Parabacteroides chongii: one gene and its partner. The protein of the gene in region 1 binds, or shares a complex with, the protein of each later gene. Links are inferred from orthologs where the notes say so. Each region holds a gene or a part of one and is shown on either strand. Other genes may lie near its edges. The genes, in order: tsaB and tsaD.

Region 1 (12,569 bases):
CGATAGCTGCTTCGACTAATTCATAACGAAGCTGGTCGTCCATTAATTCTTCGCGGTCTTTCAGAGGATTGTGGGGGGTGATAAGAAACCAGAGTTCATCCAGTCCGGCAAATTCACACAGCCAGTTGGCTAATGCCAGATGGCCGATGTGAACCGGATTGAACGAACCGGAAAAGATTCCGGTTTTTAGTTTCTTTATTGTCGTTTCCACTTTATGAAATTAAATACCTGTGCTCCGAATACCAATCCAGTGGCTAAGGCTATAATATATTCTTTATAAATAAGGGCGGCAATACAAGTACCCAGCGCAGCAAGAGCAGTCAGGGCAAATATGTATCCCCATTTACGTGGTAGCTTACCGTTGGTACTCATGGCTTCGTCAGAAAGTTTTTGATTACTTCAAAGGCTTCTTTCTGTGCCGTTTCCAGATCATCGTTCACAATGCAAACATCGAAGTGGGGAATGAATCCCAGCTCAAACTCCGCTTTGGCAATACGGCTGTCGATTACTTCCGGTGTATCTGTTCCACGACCTACCAGGCGTTCACGCAGGTGATCGATACTGGGAGGCTGAATGAAAACCGACAAAGCACGATCGCCATAGAACTTCTTGATATTACAACCGCCTACTACATCGACGTCGAATATCACGTTATTACCTTCGTTCAGGATACGTTCCACTTCGCTTTTCAGTGTCCCGTAATATTTATCGGTGTAGACTTCCTCATATTCCAGGAATTCATCGGCAGCGATGCGTGCCCGAAATTCGTCGGGAGTCAGGAAATAGTATTCTACGCCGTCCTTTTCTGTTCCGCGAGGAGCACGGCTTGTCGCCGAGATAGAGAAATGCAGGTTCAGGTTCTGCTTCAGCAGATAGTTGATAATGGTTGATTTACCTGAGCCTGACGGGGCGGAGAATATAATTAGTTTACCAGCCATATTATAAAACGTTTAATACCTGTTCTTTGATCTGTTCCAGTTCGTCTTTCATCTGAACGACGATCTTTTGCATTTCTGCATGATTGCTTTTCGAACCGAGGGTGTTGATCTCGCGTCCCATTTCTTGGGCGATGAAACCAAGCTTTTTACCCTGTCCATGTCCATCTTTCATTGTGCTGATGAAATATTTCAGGTGGTTGTCGAGACGGTTCTTTTCTTCGTTTACATCCAGTTTCTCTATGTAATAGATCATTTCCTGTTCAAAACGATTCTTATCGTAATCCTGGTTTGCCACCTTCTCAAGGTTATCCATGATACGTGCTTTGATCTTTTCGATACGTTCGCCTTCGTATTCTTCCACTTCTGCAAGTAAGCGGGCGATGTTACCGATCTTTTCTTCAAACAGCTTCTGCAACATGGCGCCTTCCTGGATACGGAAATCACAAAGATGCTTGATGGCCTCTTTTACTGCTGTGAAAACAACTTCCCATTCGCTTTCGTCTACCTCTACGATTTCCGACTTGATAACATCCGGCATTTTCAGTAATGTCTGGAACCAGTCTGTAGGAAGTGCGATATTCAGTTTGTCTGCGATGTCTTTGATCTGGCTGTAATAACTTTCAAAAGCTGTGAGGTTAATCTGAGTAGGAGTATCTTTTCCTATATATTCAATGTAAATGCTGAAATCGACCTTACCCCGTTCGAGCGACTGAAGCAGCTGGCTACGGATTTGCATTTCTTTATCTTTGTAGATAGACGGAATGCGGGTTGATAAATCCAGTTGCTTGCTGTTGAGCGCTTTTATTTCTACGGTTACCTTTTTTGAAGGAAGTTCGGCTGTAACCTTACCGAATCCAGTCATTGATTGTATCATTGTTCTAAAAATTTGTGCAAAGATAAATTAATCAATTGACAATTGACAATTGACAATTGACAATTAATTGAAAAGGTGAATAAAATAGATGTTTTCGTCCGTTCTGTTCTGTTTATTTTATACTTTTGCATCCATTATCAAAAGATTGGCTTTTGACAAATATAATTGTCAATTGTCAATTATCAATTGTCAATTAATATGTCTTGCATTTTAAATATTGAAACATCGACCTCTGTCTGCTCCGTTGCTCTGTCAGCCGGCGGTGAGGTGCTTTTTGAGAAAAGTTCGTTTGAGGGCCCTTCACATGCAGCCTTGCTGGGCGTTTATGCGAAAGAAGCTATTGCGGTAGTGAAAGCGAAAGGGTTGAAGCTGGAGGCTGTAGCTGTCAGCAGCGGTCCCGGTTCATATACCGGATTGCGTATCGGCGTATCGGTAGCCAAAGGATTATGTTTCGGATACGGTATCCCGTTGATCAGCATTCATACACTGGAAATACTGGCTGTTGCTGCTTTGAAACAGCAACCTGCCGACAAAGATACTTTGTATTGTGCGATGCTGGATGCCCGTCGGATGGAAGTATATGCAGCTATTTACGATACAGATTTGAAAGAAGTTCGCGGAACTTCGGCTGATATAGTAGATGCCGATACCTATGCTTCTTATCTGGAAAAAGGCAAAGTTTGTTTCTTCGGCAATGGTGCTGCCAAATGCCGTGAAGCGATCGTTTCCCCGAATGCGATTTTCCTGGATGATATTCATCCGTTGGCGGTTAATATGATTCCCCTGGCAGAAAAAGCATTTGCAGCCGGTCAGTTTGAAGATGTAGCTTACTTCGAACCGTTCTACTTGAAAGAGTTCCAGGCTACGATCGCTAAGAATAAAGTGCTGGGGTAGGTTATACCTCTTCGCACTTTACCATATCCCACCCCCGGAACTGCAATAGCAGCCGGTGGAGGGTTGTCCCTTCCGTCAATTCTTGTACTTTTTTGTCTTCACTATATTGGTATAATTGACTACGTCCTTCTTCTGCCTGTGCTTCAAGCTCCTTGTCGGTTGCATTACGGGTTGCATATTTTAGTTCGAGGATGTAGCTGTGTTTTATATCGGGATAACGCTGTTTGTTTGGCAAAAGGAAAAAGTCGCAATATCCGTAATTCATTTCCAGTTCAGGCTCTACCAGATAATAGGAAGACAATGCCAGGTACGCTTTCAGAAAACCCTGTAAATTCCTTTCCCCTTCCATTGCATCACGTACGGACGAATTTTCATGATAAGCACGTGCAACAGCTTCAAAGAATGGTTTCCAAAGACCGTCGAAAGCAAGGTTGTCAATCAAATCTTGTAGGTAAGATAAATTGACAGGGAATGTTTGCTGGTAGTAATCGCGAAGGAAACCTAAATATTGTTCTCGAACGCAATTATTAGGAATACACATCTTCAGGCGGTCACCGCGTGTACCGCATATCGTGAGTAATCCGTAATAATAGAGTAGGCTTCTGAAATTGTCGTGCTCTGCTATTTTCTCTGCTGGAAACGAGGTATGCAAATCAACAATGATTTCGCCTTTTGCGGCAATCTCTTCGATTGTACTCATACGATTCCCTTCGTGTGCACTATCATGATCGATGCGAGCAAGCATTTTCAATTTGCTGTAATCCGTACGAATATTTTTGTCTACCATCTCATCCGGCGCACGATGTCTCTGTATTTGAAAATTCAGATAATAAAGCGTCATATCACAATTGAACACCCTGTCCTCATTCAAGCTTTTAGGTGCAAAACAATAGTTGTTATACCATGGCTTCATCTCTGTTATCATTGTTTCAATGTCGCCAGTTAACACATTATTCTGATGATAATAGTGGAACATTTCGCGAACTTCCGTTTCGTTAAATCCCATCATGGAGTTGAATGTCTCGTCTGTTGAAATATTCCAGTCGATATTATATCCGCTGGAAAGATCGTCCAGTGTAACGGGACTGACACCCATCATGAAGATACGATCGAACATTCCCTTGAATTGTTTAAAATATTCGCGGTAGAAACCACTGGCATGTGTAAGGTCACGGAACATTTTTTGCCCGTGTTCGCTTAGTATGACATTCGTGAAGTTATCGTATTCATCAATAATAAGGTACAACGGATGATTTTTCTCTTTTGCTTTTATTTCTATGTAGGAAAGTTTAGCCTTTGCGCTTTCCAGGCTTTCTACCGTTGTCTTGAAGTCGGCATCATAGAAAGGGGCATATTCGTGTGCAAACTGGTTAATGATAATACTGCAATACTCATTAAAACTTGACATCATATCGCTTCCCGGCAATGAACATCCTGCCTTCGAGAAGTCGAAATAAAGGACCTGATAGCGGTTACGCTGGTCGGTCGGATGTTTTCCGATCCATAGATCTCCGAAATATTTGTCGAAATTCTTCTGTTGCAAAATGTCATAGTAGGTACGCATCATACTTAAGAACAGGCTTTTCCCGAAACGCCTCGGACGAATGAGGAAAAGATAGCTGGGCATCTTTTCAATAAGCGGCAAATACTCCGTCTTATCCACGAAATAAAAATTATCGTTCCTCATCCGGTTGAAATCGGATATTCCGTATGGTATACCTTTTACTTGATTCATAATGGCAACTTTTTAATAATGAATACAAAGTTAATTTATTCCGGTAAATAAAGCAATGATCGGGAAGATTCCATTATCATATTCCTATCATCTTATCTAAAGTAATTTTTGAAAATAACTATCATACTATCATTATTTTGTTTAACATATTGTTTATTAGTATTTTATATTATGATGGTTGCCGTTTTAAACTATCATTCAACCATCATCAACCATCATTCATGATAAGTGCGTTGTAATACTGAAATCTATAAATAGACAGGTCGGAAATATATTGTCTAAAATGAAATAAACTATTGAAAAACATTGCTTATGTGCTATGTTTTTATTATATTTGTAAGGAGGAAAAGGTGTTGGCCTCCGGGTCTGAATACCCCTGAGACCCGGGTGTGAGCATCGTTCAGATCCGGGTGTAAAATGGGGTAAAATGCCCGTTTTGGTGAAGTTTTCTAGTATTATTATTAAAATAAAGTACCGACCTATGGCACATTTCTATGTAGTTCGCACAAAATCGGATAAGACAGGTCCGATAGAAAAGAAACTGTTTTATGGAGTACCCGTTACGACGGGGCGGGTCACTACCGAGGAGTTGGCGGAAGAGATCGCTGCTCGCTGCTCATTGACGCGCGGAGATGTGCTTGCCACAGTCTGCGAGATGAGTGATATTATTCTTGAACGTTTGAAAGAAGGCTATTCCGTCGAACTGAAGGATATGGGTGACCTGTATCTCTCGGCAGGGAGTGAAGGGTATGAGAAAGCGAAGGATTGTACGCCGCATCGGGTAAAAGCGAAACGCGTCTGTTTCAGGATGGGGGCACGATTACGTAAGGAAATGCAGTTTTTTAAATTTGAAAGATACCCGTTCGAATGAAAGTAAGCCAATATCGTTATAAGAAAGACCAGCTTATGTTGCAGATACGTAGCCTGGAACCTGTGATGGAGATGTTACGCTCAGATAAAATGGGGGTACAGGTGGCTAATGTCCGTACTAGTTTACGCTTTTCATTGCCGGGGCGTACGAACGAGTGGATACGGAAATTGCCTGTGATCGTGTGGGGAGCAACATTTCTGCGGAAAGACGGGAAGGTACAGATGAAAAACTATACCGGGTATATCCTTTTGGAAGTGAACGGTTTGTCCGGTCCGGAAGAAGCCGCATCGATACGTGAGGAGGCGGCTGCCATGCCTCAGACCTTGCTGGCTTTCATTGGATTGAGCGGCAAGTCCGTGAAGATTGTCGTGCCTTTTACGCTGCCCGATGGCAAGTTGCCGCGTAGCCGGGAGAAAGCCGTTCTCTTTCATGCGGCGGCCTATCAGTTGGCGGTCAGGCATTTTCAGCCTCAGTTGAGCAGCATGATCACATTGAAAGAACCGTCACCGGAGCGAGGGACACGTGTCAGCTATGATACCGGGCTGTATTATAATCCGGCGGCGATATCGATCCGAATGGAACAACCGATACGGATGCCGGAGGAAAGCGAACTCCGTATCGTGCAGGAGGTTCCGCTCGATCCGATCGAACGTCTGTTGCCGGGCGTGAAACGTAATACGCAGATTGCAACCCTGTTCAGTATCGTGCTTTTGGAAGCGGTCCGTAAATTTGCCGGAAAGGAGAGTGACGATCTGCATGCATTGTTTACGGAGATGGCACAAAATAGTTGCCGTCTGGGGATTCCCGAGGAAGAGGCGGTAGGGTGGACCTTACGGTATGAGGCTTTGAAGCCGCATGAATTACTGGTGCGGCAGGTATTCCGGGGAGTTTATCTGCTGAAGAAAGCGATCGGAGGTAAATTACCTTTGCCGGAATGTCTTTCGATGGTGATGCAACTGGATGAATTCATGGAAAGACGTTATTTCTTCCGGATGAACGAGATGAGTGGGGAGGTGGAATATCTCGACCGTTCGGTCATACAGTTCGCGTACAGGCCTTACACCCAGAAAGTGCGTAACAGTATTTGCCTGGAGGCTCAGAAAGAGGGGCTGAATGTGTGGGATAAAGATATCGACCGGTATGTATATTCAGATCAGATACCCTTGTTTCATCCTATCGATGCTTTTCTTGCGAATCTTCCGGTATGGGATGGCAAATCGCATATTCGTGAGATGGCTGCGCGGGTTCCTAACAATAACCCGTTATGGAGTGATTGCTTTTATCGTTGGTTCCTGAGCATGGTAGCTCATTGGATGCAGCTGGATAAAGAACACGGAAACAGTACGACGCCGTTGCTGGTTGGTGACCAGGGATGCGGAAAATCGACCTATTGCCTGAACTTGTTGCCTCCGTCGCTTCGTCCTTTTTATACCGACAGCATCGATTTCGGTAATAAGAAGGAGGCAGAACTGGCTTTGCATCGCTATGCCTTGATCAATATCGACGAGTTCGATTCGGTAAAGGCTTCGCATCAAAGTTTTCTGAAGCATGTTTTGCAAAAGGCCGTGGTCAATGCTCGCTTACCTTATCAGAGTACGACGCGCAGCCTGCGACGTTATGCAACCTTTATCGCTACCAGCAATAATTTCGATCTGCTGACCGATCCGACCGGAAGCCGTCGTTTTATCTGCGTGGAGGTGGAAGGTCTGATCGACTATCTCCAGCCGGTCGATTACGAGCAGCTGTATGCCGAAGCAAAAGAGATGTTGCGCCGTGGCGAACGGTATTGGTTTACGCATGAGGAGGAGGCGGCAATCGTTGAGAACAACTGGCGTTTCCAGCAAATTCCGGCGGAAGAGCAATTGTTCCTGCGTTATTTCTGTATTTCAGAGGATACGGAAGGGATAGAACCTTTGCTGGCATCGGAGATATTAGATATAATTGCAGAGAAACAGCCCGGTTTTGTTATTACGAAGAAGATGATACTCAACTTTGGTAAACTTTTGAAGCGAAACAATGTACCTAATAAACGGATGACGCGAGGGACTTGTTATTATGTAAAAGTGGTATGTGATTGATTATTAAATATTTGTGTAAGTTGTGTATGATAGTATGATAGATGCCATGATAGTTAAAATAAACAACTATCATGGCATTAATGTGTTTATAATCAGAGTGTTATTTCTCGGTTATGATAGTATGATACTTACTTTATTGTTTTGATTTATAGATACTTTGTGCAGTCAATATATAAACAAGCAAAAGTAATCCGTCTATGATTAGGAACGCTGTTCGATTGAAAGTAAAGAGTGCCTGGAAAGCATGGATTATGATACCTATCAGGAAGAATATTCCTGAAAAGGTCGTTAGCATAATAGCTCCATTGGTTCTCAATGAGCAACCGATGGTGAAACAACTTGTGATCGATAAGAATATGAACGTGCTGCAAAGAAGGACGATCCTTTGTGTCTCATCCTCACATAGTTCATAGAAACCATAGGATATTAAAGCGCTTATCACCAATGCTATAATGGATTTTACCAAGTCTATTTTCATACGAATGCAAACTTATAAAGTTGAATTTAAGACTAAAAGTTCATTCACCTCTTTGATCTCCTGTGCCGATGACCAAGCGGGTAACCCGGGATGCCACATCAGGGAATCTTGTGTCACTTTTTTATTCTTGATCAACTCGGAGAGCTCCCCGCTTGTCACAGGACCGACCTGACGGTTTTCGATAATGACGTGATATATATACTCCGGTTGTTGCTTCGGTGGCGTATAAGCTGGAGAGGGTGTTTGTTTCAATGTGTTCATCATTTGTTGTGAAAGTGACAATCCCATACCAAATTCAACCAGTTTGTCTATGGTATCTAAATTATGATTCATCGTTTATTCGTTTTATGTTTATACTTTTAGTTAAAGGACTCCCGGTGGTGGAGGGGGAGGTGTGTTCCCGTTGAGTTGAAGCAGGTTGTTCAGTTCGTTTATGTTTTCGAGTGACTCCCAGTTGCTCATACCTTGTTTCCAGACATATGTCTTGGTTGTTATCTGGCCTGAGTTGTATAATCCGATCAATTCTTCGGGATTGAAAGGCCCGCATTGTTGTCCGTTTACAATAACCATATATTGTACGACAGGTGGAGGAGGGGGAGTTTGCATGTTTTGATACATGTCCTGGTTCATTCCTTGTCCCATCATATTCATCATATTAGCCATCTGTCCGCCGACGGCACCTCCCATCATCATACCGGCCATCATGTTTGCCGGATTCATACCTGAACTGTCTCCGGTTCCCATATTCCCCATCTCTCCCAGACTGGCTGCGGCTGTTTTCAGTACGTCTGTTTGCTGATTTAAAGCGTGTGTCCGGATATAATTGCTTTCCGTCTGTAGTTTTTGTGCCCGTTGATGTTCTTCCCGGTTGATACGGAGTGTCTCTTCCATATTGTCGAGGTTGATATTTGTTTGCGTATCGATCATTTTTTCTTCCTGTTTACCGGCAACCTGCTGCAAACGTTTATATTCGTCGTTTTCACGATTTACCTGGATGGAACCTATGTCCGCCCTTTTCAGGTTGATCCCGAAATCGTCATAAAACAGGGGTTTCAGCTTCTCTTCGATAAGCGTATTGACTTCATCCAACTTCTGTTCAATTTGTAGGACCGGAATACCGTATTCTTTGGGTGCTTTGGCTATGGCACTTTTTACATATCGGTTGATTGCTGTTTTGACCTGTTCGTGGAAATCATCCAGATTGAATGCTGCCATCCTGTTGAGTTTGACGAACTGCCTGTAATCGGCGATATTGAAGATAAGTCTGCCTTTTACTTGAATAGGAGCACCGAAATTTTGGAAACGGTGATCGTACACCATAAAATCGGGGATATAAAAGGGTATTTGTATATTTCCAGCCAGATTTATGAAATATATCTCTGCCTGGAAGGGGGAACTTCCGCCGAAAGCGAGTCCGACGATGCTGGTCAGTATCGGAAAGTTGGCGGTTTTTATTGTTTCCTGAAAAGGACCTTCTATAAAATCCTGCATAGTCCCGTTGTTTTGCTTGTATACGAAGACTGCTACTTCACCATCTTTTACCTGCAAACTGCTACCATAACGTATGGCATTTTCTTTTTTGCTTTTTTCTCCTGTCGGGCTCCATTTCCAAATCAGGAATTCTTTCTCATCGCAACGGATAGTATCCATGATACCACCTTCTTTGTTATTTCGGAATAGTCCCATATCGATTATTTATAGATTAATTTTTTCAGTTTATTGAAGTCGGAAGGATAATGTAGAGAACTGCATGTCTCCAAAAAATCGATGGCTCCCTCTTTTCTGTTGTTTTTTAGTTGATCTTCGATGATGATTCGGGCACAGCTATAATCGCCCCTCTTTCCCATACAATGCAGCAAAAAGAAAGAAGAAGCCTTTTCCCATTGTTGTTTTTGGGATAAGTGATGGATAACCTGTGTTCTGATATTTTCTCCCTCGTCTATACTGTTCTTTTCTACATCCGGGTAGATGGCGATCGCTTTGTCATATTCTTCCTGTTCCAGATAAGTGATGATCGAACTTTCTTCAGGAGGCAGGTCGGCGGTTGCTATAAATTTTGATAGGGAGAAAATGACAGATCCGGTTACGATCAGGATACAGATGATACTGATGACACCAAGCGTATTATATTGGAAAGCCTGTTTCCGCCATTCTTTTTTAATAGTATCCATTTCCTGGTCCAACGTCAGTGATAACTCCTTCACCTGTTTGTTTTTACCGAAATGGGTATTGGCTTGCCGGCGGTATGTTTCGTAATCGGCTGTTATCAAGTTGAATTGACTGGAGGCTTCATTTTTCTTATTTCTGAACTTTTTTATAATGGAAAAGATAGATAAAAACAAGAATAATGAAACAGCGGACCAAGCCATTATACTCATACTCACAGCCGCCAGTACGAATAGCTGAATGGTAAGGATGATATAAAAGATAAACATATATTTTTTTATACCGGTGAATACAGTCGGTTTATCCTGTTGTTTGAGCTTATGCAGACAACTTTCCATTTTTTCGACCAGTTGTTCCAGCAGGTTGCCTGTATTATCTGTTTGGGTCGCTACGTAACCGCAAACCGGGCAGACTTTCGATAAAGCCGGCATCGGCTCTTTACATACGGGACAATGTTCCATATTAATTGAATTTAGAGATGAACCAGTTATTGATACTTTTCATTAGCGAAGGTTTGTTTGCTTCGTTGTTTGCTATTGCGATATCTCGGGATGCGTTGATTGCCATTTTTTGTAAAGCCACTTCGTCATCGTGGATACGGCGTGCCTCTTCTTGTTTGGCCTCGTAATGTTGCATCTGGCTCGTAATAGCAGCACGCTCAGATGCGTCGATGGATGATTTAATGCTGTTGATCAGGGATGTCGCTGTTTTATATCGGTCGCTTAACGGACTGATATCTGCCAGTAACTCAATGGCTGCCGGATATTCACGAATGGCAATATGTCCTTTAGCTTCTTTGAGTAATTGGTCGGCCTGGTGATTGGCATATTGTTTGTAAATAATTTTTGTTTTATTGGCGATGGCCGGATAACCTTCTACCGATTCCGGTACACCGGCAAGAAGGTTTAAAGCGTCTTCGTAGAAGCCCTGAGCAGCAAGTGTTTCAGCCTGTTTACTTAATGTTGGGATGCGCATTTTGTAATAATCTGTAATCCTGTTTTTAGTTTCTTCTATAAATGCCGATACTTTTTCAGAACGGGGATTGATACGATTTATCGCCTGTATCAGAGCTTTGTGCTCCTGCTGGTCAATACCTTTGCCTGGAAATACGATTTCACTGATAATAGTTTGATCGAAGACATCCACTACATAAAATGATATTTCCATGCTGATCGAGAACATAGGAGGGGCAGTGGGAGTCGCTTCTTTCGTGAGAATAGTGATGTTAGGAGTTAATACAAATCTTTCGGAATAAGAGGCCAGTCCATTCATTGTCAACATTTGCCTTGCTTTCAATTCCAATATCTTTTTTACTCCGTCAGCTACGGGAAGTTCGGTACTGACAAGCGGGGTAATGTCTATCATGTCTTTGGACGACAAGGTTTGCTGCGCCCATCCACTGAGGACAGATGCGAGTAATAACAGGATTGTTTGTATTATTTTCATGATTACAGGTTTTATTTTTCACCGATGATTAAAAGACTTTCTCCTAAACTTTTCAGAACGATTTTGCCTGGTATCCTATAAGGATCCTTTCGCAGATATTTGCGGAGAGAGTTTGTGAAATCTCTTGTATCCATAGCTCTTCCGTCTTCATCATATAAGGGGATACGGACTTGGCTGAAACGTATGTGTGTCTCTGTCGCATCATCAATGGAATAACGTCCTTTGACTGTGTTGTCGGTCATCCAGTTTTTTATAATATCGTATAGTTCATCATCTCCGAATTCAGATTCAAAATCGACTTCGGAGTTTTCGAACAGTTTGATTTCGACGATTACTTCCCGACCGTTTTCAGCCATGTCTTCGAAGTGTTTTTGTAGTCTGTCTGAGAAAACATTCATATTCGATTGGACTGCTTCTCTGAGCATACTGGCTATCTCGGCTGAAAACGAAGGATTACCGACACCGTTGGAACCGGCTATTTGTTTATTTGTAGCAGCGTCCATTCCTCGTAAATCATACGTGATCGAGGCTTCCGGACCGGACCAGTTGATCGTATAATCAATATCCAGAATGATATCAGGTTTCGCTCGTTTTCTTATTTGGTCGAAAGGACTTTCACTGATTGTCGATCCGGATTTACTTGTTATTAGTTCGTCCTCGGCTTTGCTTGTTTCCAATTTTTTCAGTGTGGCTTCCAAATCTTCCAATTCAAATCCACGGTCTTTCATTAAATTATTAATGGTAGAGATAACAATCCTTAAGTCTTTGTTTTTCACTGCTTCATTATAATTGGCGACTTCAGAAACGAGACCTTGGTCATCGTATTGAGTCATGCAATGATTTTGCCGACACCAACTATCGCTGGGGATAACCATCAATTTTGGTTTTCGCGCCTGGCCATATACTGCTAATGAACTGATCCAAAAAACGATAAATAATATGTGTATTTTTATATTCATGATTGTTTTTTATTTTAGTATACCATCTGCTTGTAAGCGTCTTTTTAGTTCGGAACGAAATACACGCACTACAATTCCGTATTTAAGCTGATTTTTATTTGCCTCCTGAATGCGTGTGGTTCTGCCGTTT
Region 2 (12,447 bases), 450 kb from region 1 along the record:
GATTCACCGGACGAAGTCTTTGCTTTGCTTCCCTTTATCGATTCGTTGCCGCTTACACATGTGACTTTGCATCCCCGGATAGGGCGGCAACAGTACAAAGGGCATGTGGATATGGACAGCTTTACCCGTTTCTACGAAGCATGTGCACACCCGCTTTTCTATAACGGCGATCTGAACTGTCCGGCCGATATCGACCGGATCATTCGCTTGTATCCCCGGTTGAGCGGGGTGATGTTGGGACGCGGCTTATTGTCTTCCCCCTGGCTGGCGAAGGAATATATGGCAGGAAAGGAGCTGCCGGACACGGAAAAGAAAGCCGGACTGTTCCGTTTCCATACACTTTTATTTGAGAAATACAGCGCCATACTTGAAGGCGGAGAGCACCAGGTGCTTGCCAAAATGAAAACTCTTTGGGATTACCTCTTGCCGGACGCAGAAAAACGTTTGCGGAAGAAAATACTTAAAAGCAACCAGTTATCTACTTATCAGCAGGCGGTAAAGGAGTTGTTACAGCCGTAGTATCCGTCTTTGCCGGCGAGATAGTATCAGCCGGAGCAAGCGGCACGATCGGCAGCAGTCTTTTCCGTCGGCGGAAGAACTCGGAAATGTTACTGAAGTCTTTCCTGAACATGACACCTACCCCCTGGGTCGTTAAGGCCCGGTTCAGATACTTATACATATCATTGGCATGGTTGTAAGCTTTCAGACGGATTTCTCCGCTTGGGGTCAGCTTATACTCCAGGTCAAATTCACCGACGAAGTCGTTCTTCCCCTGGTTCATATTATTTCTGTATCCGAAACTACCGTTGAATAACAGGCGATTGTCTAGTAATTGGCTGGATAGCAACATTTCCACTTCCGTATCTTGTATGCCGTCATCGCTGGTGCGGATGTTCGTACCGATCTGTACCTTGTCCGTCAAGCTGTTGAGTATGCTCGACAGTTGGGAGGAGATGGCGGAAGAAGCCACGGCGCTAAATTCGCTCGAACGGTAGGCGTTCTGGCTGTATTCAGGGGTGTAGAATTTGTTCAGCACCAGGAGGTAGATAATTTGGCGCGTCATCATGTCTTCCGTATCGACCAACGCTTTCATCTGACGTTCTATTTCTTCGTTTGAACCGGGAAGTTCCAGGTCGAACGAGATAGCTGGGCTGCGTAACATGCCGTCGAGGTTAAGTACGCAGTTGACGGGTATGTTGGTTCGCGGACTTTCCAGTGCCAGGTTTTCATCCAGGTCGCGCAGGTTGGCAGTTACATTATAAATGGCATTTATTTGCATCGTGGCATTGAACGGGTCGCCCCGGAAGTCGATGGAGCTGCCTTCACGTATCTTAAAGTCCTTATGGATGATCTGTTGCAAGCTGAAATTATAGTTACCCTTGATGATGCCCATGTTTCCATACATGCGTAAATCAGTCTTTGTCCCATATTCTATCTGCATGCTTCCGCTGCAATTACCGGTGATCTTATCTCCGGCAATTGGATCCATGATCAGCTCGATATTGGCATCAGGTGTAATATCGAGCAGGAAGTTCATACGCATTTCAGCACCTTCTTCTTCGTTGGTGGCAGCCATTTTCAGGGAATCGGGCGAGATTGTCCCGTTGGCAATCGATTCCTTTAACTGTTTCTTATCGACGAATGTGATAAAATCATATTCGGCAGCCGTTGTATTGTTTATGAAGTCGAGTGTGATGGCCGTTTTGGGATCGTTTCGCATATTGATGTCGAAGTTGATCAGCTTGTCATTTCCTTTGATCGACGCCGATCCGCTACCGAAGACTGTTCCGTAAATCAACGGATTTTGCTTGCGGGTCGCATTAAACACCAACATATTGTTTGTCTTGACATTCACGTCGAAACTGACATCTTTGAAATGATTGTGATAGACACTCATGTTGACGATACCCGGATTACCGAACTCGTCATGGACGGTCAGGTTCCGCATATTGATGGAACCGGCATCCAGATGGATGGAGTCGGAGAAGGTATAATACGTATTCGTATATTCGATGCCCAGCCCGCCGTCCAGCACATACGCATCTCCCTCGACAGTCAGCGACTTGAACGGACCGTGCAGGTGGACGTTTCCGAAACCCCGTCCTTTCATATTCTTAGCCACCTTTTCCACAAAGGGGTGGAGAAATCCCAGATTGATATCGTTGGCTCCGAAGAATAAGGACAACCCGGCATTCTGTCCTACCGGGAAGATGTAACCGCTTACGTCGGTCCATGTCGTATCGTTCTTATAGATACTGCCGAGCATCAGGATACCCTTTTGCTCATCGTCCCATTCGCTGAAAAGGTTCAGCCTGCCCAGCGGTGTCTGGTTGAATGAGAAGTCTTTTATCTCCAGATCGGTGTTCAGCATACGACTGCCGTACAGGTCGCTTATATTAAATGTACCTGTCGCTTTCCCGGCAAATTGCAATACCGGGATATTCAGTATATCGAAAATGTATTTGAGTTCGACCTGTTTCAGGTCCATCAAAAGCGTATCCGATGGATTTTTGGAGATGTTTCCGTCCAGCAGCAACGATTGTTTCTCATTGCCTACCCGGAATTTACGGATACCTATCTGCCCGTCGGAAATTACAATATTCGAGGGATGGATGGTCCACAAAGAATCGTTCAGCACCAGTTGGCTCTCCTTGACGGAAATATCGGTTCGCAGGGTAGAAGGCCTCTTTTCCTGTTCTTTTTCAGTGAAGAGGGCAGACGCCGACAGCTCGGCACGGAACACCTTTTCCTTATTGTTCGCCCAGCCGATCAGCGTATTGATCCGGTTGTCGCGGGCATCCGCTTTCAGGTCGAGGTAGTTACGAAGTCCTTTCAGGTTGTAGTTGGTTGCCCTCAGTTGCAGGTTGATATTATCCTGCGGGTTGTCGCAAGTCAGGTAACCGGATTCGAACAGGGAGTTTCCCAGTTTGAATTTAGGGAGGAAAGCCTCGATGCGGAATTTATTATACAAGTTATTGTAGTGTCCGGTGATGCGTGCCTGGTTGACCATCGTCACCGGCAGTTTGAGTGTTTCGGATATCTTTTCCGTATTCTCTACTGTCAGCAACAGCGAGAAATTGTTCTCTTCTACTTCTTTTTTCTTCTGCGTCGCATTGATCAGTGCTGGGATATATCCTTTGAAAGTGTTCATAAAACTCGGTACGATCGTGGTAAAGGAGTATGCACCGGTAACCTCTCCGTTCAGGATATCGGACGAGATAGTCAGATGGCGGTCCAGTGAATGTCCGGATGCCGTTACCTGGAATTTTTTCAGGAAGAAGCTGCTTGGAGCCGTCAGGAACGAAAGGCTGTCTATCGTGATATTACCTTCCAGGTTATCGATATTATTCCCCGTAAAATCGGCATTCAGGGATAGCGAGATATCCGGCGATTCATATTTGTCGATCAGGTTGAGGCTGTCGGGACGAAAATGTTCCAAATTGGCGGTGAAGTTGAACATAGAGTTCTTCCCCTCGTGGCGGAACATACCCTGGGCATGCAACTTCCCGTTCGGGTCGTTCACCTGTACCATGCCGTCGAAGCTGTTCTTTTTGAAATTTCCGGACAGCTGGATATCCTCGTACTTGTATTTTTTGAACTCGAACTCGTTGATGTTCGCTTTAATATTTCCGAAGAAACTGCTGTTGTTGTAGCGTTTGGCATCCAGCGAGATGCTCAGGCGGGTGTTCCCGTAAGGGTTGCCATCGTTGAACAGTTCGTTCAGATGCAGGCCGGAGGTAGAAATATGTCCTTTCAGGTATGCCGCAACATTGTTTTCTTTGTCTGTACCGAATATCATGTCGGTCTGCACCGAACCGATCGCCGAAGAGAACTTTCCGAACGCCACCAGGTTATCGAAGAAGCCGGATATCTCTCCGGTAAAATTGATCGTACCCAACCTGACGATAGGATCGGGCAGCACGACCGGCTTCTTGTTGAAATTGTTTACCAGGCCCGCCAGTCCGTCGGTCGTGATATACATCTTGTTTACCTGTCCGAAGATATAGGCATCTTCTGGATGGCTGATCCCTTTCAGGTCCATTTTTCCGATAAACAGCATCTTGTCGCTGTAACGGATTGTCAGCCGTTGCAGGTTGATATTGTTGACGGAGCCGGACGCTTCTGCCGATAATTCGATGGTCTCAGTGAAGTTGCTGAAAGCCGGGACGAAAGGAGAGAGGTCTTTCAGACAGATTTGCGACGGGGAAATATTCAATTCCAACGGGGCATGGTTTAGCAGCTCGGAAGCGTTCTTTACTTCCTGCATGTCGATCTTTGCCCGGCTGATTTTCAAATCCGTTTCCGGTAGTTTTATTTCGAAATTGTTGATGAAAGCACTGTCGCGGTTGCTGATAACGTTCATCGACAGTTTATTCAGCGTAAGGCCGGAAGCCTCGTCGAAGCTCATCTTTTTGATGTTGGCGTTCAGGCTGTCCTTGTTGAAGGCCTTCATGGAAATCTTCGCACTCAGGTTTTTGATAGCCACATGTCTGGCGTTGAATTTTCCTGGCGTTTCGGCCTCGCTTTGCACGTCGTACCGGAAGTTTCCCCGGCGGATCAGGATCGAGTTGAAACGCAGGTCGATATTCGGATTCTTCTTGATCGTGTCCCTGCTGGCAAAAGCATCCAGCACGAACTGGAGATTGAGCGGACTTTCGGGTGTCTTTTTTTTGAGATTGACGGAAAAACCGAATAGCCGCACGGTAGTGAAAACGAATTTTCCTTTAAACAACGGAAGAACTTCAAAGCCCGCCGCTACATGATTGGCTTCGAATAATGTCTGACCTTCCTGATCTTCGAGGTATAAGTTGTCAAGGACCAAACGGTTGAACCATTCGATATTCACATTTCCTATCTTTACGGGCACACCGAGATGGCCGGATAATTCGGTCGATGCAATGTCGGAAACCTGATGTTGGATGTAGGGTATCTTCAACAAGATAAAGGGCATCGCATAGAATATCCAGAACAAAACAAGTAGGGTAATGATTATGTATTTGAGTCCTCTGATATCTTTACTATATTTTAAACGCAAATCTACAACAATATCGCGATAGAATTCATTAAATTTGCACAAAAAAACGAGAGAAGAGTATGAGTGTAACAATATTGGGGATAGAATCATCCTGTGATGATACTTCCTCTTCCGTAATACGCGACGGCGTGATGCTGTCGAATGTGATAGCCAGTCAGGCGGTTCACGAAGCATATGGTGGCGTGGTTCCCGAGCTGGCTTCACGCGCACACCAGCAGAATATCATCCCGGTGGTGGCAGAGGCTATCAAGCGTGCAGGTATCGATAAGTCGGAACTGAGCGCCGTTGCGTTCACGCGCGGGCCGGGGTTGATGGGATCTCTGCTGGTCGGAACCTCCTTTGCCAAAGGGTTTGCGGCTTCTTTGGACATCCCGATGATCGAGATCAACCATTTGCAGGCGCATGTACTGGCTCACTTTATCAAGGAAACGCCGGAAGACGATCATGCTCCCTCGTTCCCGTTCCTGTGTTTGCTGGTGTCGGGCGGTAACTCGCAGATCATCAAAGTAAATACTTATAACGACATGGAGGTGATAGGGCAGACGATAGACGACGCAGCGGGCGAAGCCTTCGATAAATGTGCGAAGGTGATGGGGCTGGGTTATCCGGGTGGTCCGGTGGTGAACCGCTTGGCCAACGAAGGAAATCCGAAAGCCTTTACTTTCAGCAAACCGCATATTCCGGGATACGATTATAGCTTCAGCGGGCTGAAGACTTCTTTCCTCTACACCTTGAGGGATAAGCTACAGGAAGATCCGGACTTCATCGAAAAGAATAAACGTGACCTTTGTGCCTCTCTTCAGTCGACAGTGATCGATATCCTGATGGGTAAGTTGCGCAAGGCAGCGAAAGACCTGAATATAAAAGAGGTGGCGGTGGCCGGCGGTGTTTCGGCAAACTCCGGTTTGCGTGATGCCTTCCTCGACCATGCGAAGCGGTATGGTTGGAAAGTGCATATCCCGAAGTTCGCGTTTACTACAGACAACGCGGCGATGGTTGCCATCACTGGTTATTATAAATTCCTCGATAAGGATTTTTGTCCGATGGACGCTGTTCCGTTCTCACGGGTGGTTATTTAAATTACTTTTGGCTTGATCCAAAAGTAATCAAAAGATCAAGGCTGCACCGGCTTCGCTGCTACGGGTGAAGACTACGCTTGAAAAATCCGAAACTCGCTGCGCTCAGACAGCGGATTTTTCCGGGCCGCTTCGTCTTCCCCCTTCGCTTACGCTCACCCGCTGAGGCCTTTCAGAGAGCGCTTTGCGCTCTTTGAGGATTGCCGATACCGACACCTTTAAAACAGGCGGTATCGGCAATTCTAAGAGGAAGCTTTGCTTCCTATGTCAGGCTTCAGCTGGTGAGCGTAAAGCGCAGCAGCCGGAGAGAGCGCCCGGAGCATCTACCGTAGGGGTCGTTCGTGAACGACCCTTACCTATCGACAGCAAACGTAGGATGCGGAGTAGCGAGGCAGGTGCAGCCTTGAAAAGCCCGGTTAAGTGAGTGCATATCCAAGCTCGCTTGGATATGCCGAACGATAGGGCTTTGGCCGTCTGGACGGCAACTTTTGGTTACTTTTCTTTCAAGAGAAAAGTAACATTCAATTAGATAAAAACAATATGAATTCAATAAGCGAACAATTAGGCAAACTTCTTCGAACGAAGAAGTTGTCGATGGGGACGGCGGAAAGCTGCACGGGTGGCCGGATAGCCAATATGATCACGCTGGTGGCAGGTAGCTCCGATTATTTTGTCGGGGGAGTTGTCTCTTACAGCAACGAAGTGAAACAGCATGTATTGGGTGTTTCGGAAGAAAGTCTTCGCCAGCATGGGGCCGTCAGCCGCGAAGTGGTGGAACAGATGGCGCAGGGAGCGATCCGTACCCTCGGATGCGACTGTGCTGTAGCGACTTCCGGTGTTGCAGGACCCGGCGGAGGAACCCCGGAAAAACCGGTCGGCACGGTTTGGATCGCCGCAGCCCTGAAAGGTGAAATCGTCTCACATTGTTTTCATTTCGGAACGGTCAGGGCGGAAAATATACAGGCGGCGGCGGATGCTGCGTTGACCCTGTTATTGGACTTGTTACAAAAACAGTATGGATAAATTCATAGAACAACAGCGGGCGGTTTATCCCATGTCCGACGAAGCGATCCGGTTGCTGGTCGACGAGATGGAGGAGGTGGCTTTCTCGAAAGGAGAACTTTCGACGAGGGAAGGCGACCGCGACCCGTTTGTCAGGTTCGTCAAAGAGGGATTGGTCCGGGCATATGTCGAACTGGATACGAAAGATATCACCTTATGGTTTGCCAGCGACAGCGAAATGATCAATTTCGTTTACCGCGACATCTCGGTCTATAACGTGGAGATGGTGGAGGATACCGTCCTGTTCCGCATCCCTGCCACGAAACTGGACAAACTTTTCGAACAGTCGCACGATATCGCTATCTGGGGATTGAAGCTGCTCGACTATTACCTGCGGGAATATGAGAACTATTTTATCAACGACAGTTGGAGTGATGCCCGCGAACAATACGAGAGTCTGATGCACTCGCGCCCGGATCTGTTCCAGCGAGTGCCGTTGAAACATATCGCTTCCTACCTGCAGATCACGCCGCAATCGTTGAGCCGTATCCGTTCCTCTTCTAAATAAAAAGAGCAAACCGAAATTATCTTATGGTAATTTTTCTCTGAAAAGACCTCCTTACCTTTGTAGCCGGAACCAAAAGCAAGTTGTTTTATGAGTAAGGAAAAAGCTCTCTTCCGCCAGGAAAGAGAGAGGTTATTGTTGACAGGTGAGATTCCCCGGTTATTTACAAAGTATGCACTTCCCGGCGTGGCGGGACTATTATTTCTGGGTATCCAGTCCGTGATCGACGGGATTGTGCTCGGACGGTTTGTGGGCGCTAATGCGCTGGCTAGTGTGAATCTGATCTTACCGTGTTATAGTTTGATCTCGGCGTTTGCCATCGTGATGGGCATCGGGGGACAGACGATTGTCAGTATCAGTCTGGGAAAAGGTGATAAGCAGGAAGCGGACAACGCGTTGCGTTCGGTATTCCTGTTCCTGATTGCCATGTCTTTGGCGGTGAGCCTGTTGATTTATTTATTTGCGGGAGAGATCGCTTCTTTCCTGGGGGCGAATGCAGTGTTGCAGGGGGATGCCGTAGGATATATCCGGGCATTGGTCCCTTTCTTCCCGTTTTTGTGTACGATGTTCTTCGGCGACTATATCATTAAGGCGATGGGGCATCCCTTGTATGCGACTTCGGTCATGGGGACGACCGTGATCCTGAATATTATTCTCGACCTCGTGTTCGTTGCCGTATTGGGTTGGGGCATGATGGGAGCCGGACTGGCGACCGGTATTGCCTTTACGATCGGTGCTTGCCTGAATGTGCCCCGGTTGTTTTCGCGTCACGAAGTCGTTGCCGTCCAACGTGGACGCTACAATTGGTGGCTGGTATGGAATGCTTTCTATAACGGGTCCTCGGAGGGTATGTCTGAACTGTCGGTAGCAATTACCGTTTTCCTCTTCAATATCACGATGATGAAGTATCTGGGTGAAAGTGGGGTGGCGGCGTTTACGGCAATCAATTATATCCTGTTTATCGGAACCACCATATTCCTGGGGATATCGGATGGTATCATACCTATTATAGGATATAACTACGGGGCGAAGAAGCAGGAACGTATCAAGTCGATCCTGGGACTTGCCGTGCGGGTTAATTCCGCGATCGGGATCGGTTTGTTCCTGGTATTGTTATTGTTCGGCGAACAGATTATCGGATTGTTTTTCAACGATCACAGCAACGAGGCCTTTGCTATTGCGTCGCGAGGTGTCTCGATCTATTGTTTTGCCTTTTTGTTGTGTGGTCTGAATATCCTGGCATCCAGCTATTTTACGGCTATCGGGAATGCGAAGATTTCGATCATTATATCAGCTTTGAGAGGACTCATATTCGTAGGAATCGGCATACTTGTCCTCCCCGCTGTATTCGGTATTGACGCCATCTGGTATGATATACCGATCGCTGAGATTTGCACGTTGTCAGTCTCTTACTGGCTGGTGCGCAGGTCGTTAAAGAGATAAGGTTGACATACTGGCAGCCTACTCTTCTTCAGTCTTTTCATTCTCTTTTTTGTCTTGTTGCAAAGACTGAATATTTTTGGCATTAAGAGGGGTGACAACTGGCTGTCCTGTCTTTTCCTCCAGCTCCAACCTGGCGTTGCGTGCTACTGTAGCTCCTTGTCGGGCTACTTCAGAGTGCTCATCGAAAGAGTCTGGACCTATGGCTTCCGAGATCTCTTTCGTTGAAAGCTCTGCAAGCATGTTTAGAACTAATTCTTTGTTAGTCATGTTATCACGCAGGTTCTCTTTCTTTAGGTTCTTGAATTGTTTGTATTCTTTTGCCGTTTTTCCCGCCCATGTCTTATAAATAATATCTGTAAGAGTAGCGAACTGTACGCCTTCTTCCAGGCCGTGACGTTTCCATTCATCAGTCAGGTCTTTACGTATCTCGATACTTTTAAGACGTTGGTTGATCCAATTGTCGGAATAGCCCAAACGTTTGTAATCGGTCATAGCCTGTTCGATGGATAATTCCGGGTCTTGCATCTGGTCAAGGCGCTCTTTTGCTACCTGAGCCATCCAGAGTTTAAAAGGCTCTGCCTTAGGCGAAGGGACAGACTGGATCAGGCGGAAAAGTTGCTCGGTGGTGGCTACGTCGGTTTTGTAGTATTTGCCATCACCAGAGGGCATTTTCAGTTGTACGATTTTAGCGTACAACTGACTTCCTTCTTTTGATAACTTACGTTTCAAGTCGCTCCAATAACGACGTGGGTTATCACTATCCGTCAATACGGCAATTACATCCACTATGGAAAAATACCATTCTTCCGTTTCGCTATCCCATACGGTGCGTACTTTTTTTTCTTCAAAGATTTTGATTGCATTTTGCTGTGTCATAACTTGCTGTCTTTATATCTGTTGCTTTAATCCTCGGCTATTGTTTTAGCTATTAACTGATACCCTTTTTCGTTCGGATGCAGGCCGTCGTTGAAAAGCGATTCGTCGATCTTGCCGGTGGGCAGGAGCAAGGTTGTTCCGGCATCGCTGAACAGGCAGTTTTCCTCGTTTGCCATTGTGCGGATTTGCAGGTTGATGTTTTTCACCCAATCCTCGTGTTCCCGGCGGGGAAGGATACCGATCACTTTAACCGTCGCTTTCGGTTGGCGGTTACGGATAGCTGTGATGAGGAAACGCAGACCTTCTACAATATCTTTGTCCGGGCTGATTCCCATATTGTTCGTTCCGATCATCAGGACAACCTTATCCGCTTCATATCCATCCAGCTCACCGTGGTAGATACGCCAAAGTACGTTCTCTATACGGTCGTAACCGTATCCCAGATTCTGGAATCCGGCCGGTTCCATGATCTTCTTCCAGCTTTTCGCACCGTTGCTTCTCGGTCCTGCCGGTTCTCCTCCCCAGAAATGAGTGATCGAGTTGCCGAGGATGACGGCTTTGGGTGGGTTTTGCTCGATATGCTTCAGGATGTCGCGGTGGCGGGTCTGCCATTCGTAATTGTTCGGTTCGCGACGTTGGGTAACAGGCTGAGTCGTCGGGCGGTCGCCTACCGGCAGCCGGAGGATGTCGCGTACTTTCTTTTCAACGGCTGTGGCCTGGTAGGTGGCTCCGAGGTCGGAAGGGTGTACATAGTCTACCCAGGCATCGGGCGGAAAGTTCAGCTCTTCATGTGTCAGGTAATACAGGTCTTTGACACCTGCTTGCAACAAGGCTTCGTATCCTTTGCGCGAAGCGGCGTTCAGGCGGGTATATAATTCGTATTGTCCTCGATTGCTGGGAGCGTTGCTGTATCCGGCATGTTCTACCAGGAGGATGGGAGCGTTTCGTTTTTCTCGGATTTGTTTGACGGCGGCAATTACCAGGGCGGTTACTTCTTCATTGGTTTTTTGTGTGAGGTTGGGCAGGCAATCCAGGATGTAGAGGCGGGCATCCTGCTCAACGATGTAGTTTAGGACTGCTTTTTCGAGTTGCCCGTTGCCTGAAAATCCCAGATTGATCAACGGATAGTCCAGCGAACGTTGCAGGATGTTTGCCCACGCCATGCCGGGGCGTGAGGAGCAAGCGCCCTGTGCGATGGAAGTACCGTAAAGAACGACCGGCTTCTCCGGCGATTGGGGAATGAAAGTCAGTTCGGTTCCTTCCGGTGTGCCGATCTCCATCCATTTGATACTATTATATAAAGGTAAGTAGAGCCTGTATTCAAACCCGCGGTTATGGAACTTGTCTTGTCCCAGGTTTGTATAGCTGTATCGGATCGTATCTCCGAATGAGTAGTTACCGAAACAGAAACTCCACTTGCCCTCGCTGTCGATGCTGTACAGGTCGAGCCCCGATACGCCGGTCGATTGCATGTGCGGCATAGCATACCCACCGCTTACCTGGTAACGTACGGTTATTTGGGGGGAGTTGCAATAAAAATGAATAGCCAGTCCGGCAGAGTTGCGGGAGAGGTTCCAAACCGGTTCCCTGACTTCCGCCTTTGCCCGGTCGGGCAGGCGTACATAGGTCTGTCCGATCTCATCAGGCCAGCCTTGGTTCTGAATTACGGGGAAACTTGCCTCCATCGGATTCTGCCATTTCCATTCTGCCCCGGCAGAGAGGCATACCATACATAGAATAAAGATACTCAACAGTCTTTTCATAGGTCGATCTATTTGTTTACAATGCTTTTTGATACAATATTGACAAAGATAATACAATATTAGAATTTTTGTTTTCGTTTATTCGTGTATATTTGCCTCAGTTAAAAACAAAAATTCAGATACGATGAAAGCACAAGTATTGCTTACTTTCCTGTTGTTGGGAAGCATGCCTTTATTGGCTCAGAAAAGTTATCAGTTGCAGTCGCCCGACAGGAAACTGCACACTGTTGTGACGGTTGGAGATAATGTAGAGTTCTCGTTGAACCATGACGGGACGGAGGTGCTGGCTCCTTCTGCCATATCTATGACCTTACAGACCGGCGAAGTGTTGGGAGGTAACAGCCCTAAAGTTTCGAAAGTGACGAAAGGTTCCGTCGATAAGTCGATCCCGTCGCCGTTTTATAAGAAATCGGAAGTAAGCGATATATATAATGAGATGACGATCGCTTTCCGTGGCGATTACAGTATCGTGTTCCGCCTGTATAACGACGGTATGGCCTATCGTTTCGTGACGAAGAAAAAAGGAGATATGATCGTGAAAGATGAAGAAGCATCCTATAACTTCTCTACCGACCATAAGACCTTCGCCGCTTATGTGAACAGCACCAAGCCGACTTTCGAAGAACAGTTCTCCAATTCATTCGAGCAACCTTATTATAATGAACCGATCACCAAGCTGAACGACAA

Evidence for each region.
Region 2: the proteins of tsaB (region 1) and tsaD are in contact, whole or in part, in a solved structure (PDB 4WQ4), measured with the Escherichia coli proteins. The link is inferred for Parabacteroides chongii from one-to-one orthologs.

Annotation. Positions count from the first base shown.
Region 1 is NZ_CP120849.1:5,618,548-5,631,116, reverse strand. What follows is about bases 878-3,858. They hold tsaB (tRNA (adenosine(37)-N6)-threonylcarbamoyltransferase complex dimerization subunit type 1 TsaB), read left to right. Parts: upstream 878-2,010; coding sequence 2,011-2,706; downstream 2,707-3,858. Other genes in these bases: P3L47_RS21670 (ATP-binding protein), read right to left, coding at 2,708-3,858; P3L47_RS21680 (YicC/YloC family endoribonuclease), read right to left, coding at 940-1,812; gmk (guanylate kinase), read right to left, coding at 878-938. Also shown: nadD (nicotinate (nicotinamide) nucleotide adenylyltransferase), read right to left, coding at 1-211; P3L47_RS21690 (hypothetical protein), read right to left, coding at 196-372; more of gmk, read right to left, coding at 369-877; more of P3L47_RS21670, read right to left, coding at 3,859-4,441; P3L47_RS21665 (HU family DNA-binding protein), read left to right, coding at 4,923-5,312; P3L47_RS21660 (BT4734/BF3469 family protein), read left to right, coding at 5,309-7,390; P3L47_RS21655 (hypothetical protein), read left to right, coding at 7,588-7,803; P3L47_RS21650 (DUF4339 domain-containing protein), read right to left, coding at 7,881-8,201; P3L47_RS21645 (SPFH domain-containing protein), read right to left, coding at 8,232-9,554; P3L47_RS21640 (hypothetical protein), read right to left, coding at 9,560-10,495; P3L47_RS21635 (hypothetical protein), read right to left, coding at 10,497-11,480; P3L47_RS21630 (DUF6175 family protein), read right to left, coding at 11,492-12,439; P3L47_RS21625 (hypothetical protein), read right to left, coding at 12,449-12,569. UniProt on the Escherichia coli protein: Required for the formation of a threonylcarbamoyl group on adenosine at position 37 (t(6)A37) in tRNAs that read codons beginning with adenine.
Region 2 is NZ_CP120849.1:5,173,154-5,185,600, reverse strand. What follows is about bases 4,246-7,104. They hold tsaD (tRNA (adenosine(37)-N6)-threonylcarbamoyltransferase complex transferase subunit TsaD), read left to right. Parts: upstream 4,246-5,094; coding sequence 5,095-6,114; downstream 6,115-7,104. Other genes in these bases: P3L47_RS19810 (CinA family protein), read left to right, coding at 6,652-7,104; P3L47_RS19815 (hypothetical protein), read left to right, coding at 6,296-6,535; P3L47_RS19825 (translocation/assembly module TamB domain-containing protein), read right to left, coding at 4,246-4,951. Also shown: P3L47_RS19830 (tRNA-dihydrouridine synthase family protein), read left to right, coding at 1-519; more of P3L47_RS19825, read right to left, coding at 479-4,245; more of P3L47_RS19810, read left to right, coding at 7,105-7,134; P3L47_RS19805 (Crp/Fnr family transcriptional regulator), read left to right, coding at 7,127-7,681; P3L47_RS19800 (MATE family efflux transporter), read left to right, coding at 7,769-9,121; P3L47_RS19795 (BRO-N domain-containing protein), read right to left, coding at 9,140-9,997; P3L47_RS19790 (SGNH/GDSL hydrolase family protein), read right to left, coding at 10,024-11,760; P3L47_RS19785 (retaining alpha-galactosidase), read left to right, coding at 11,885-12,447.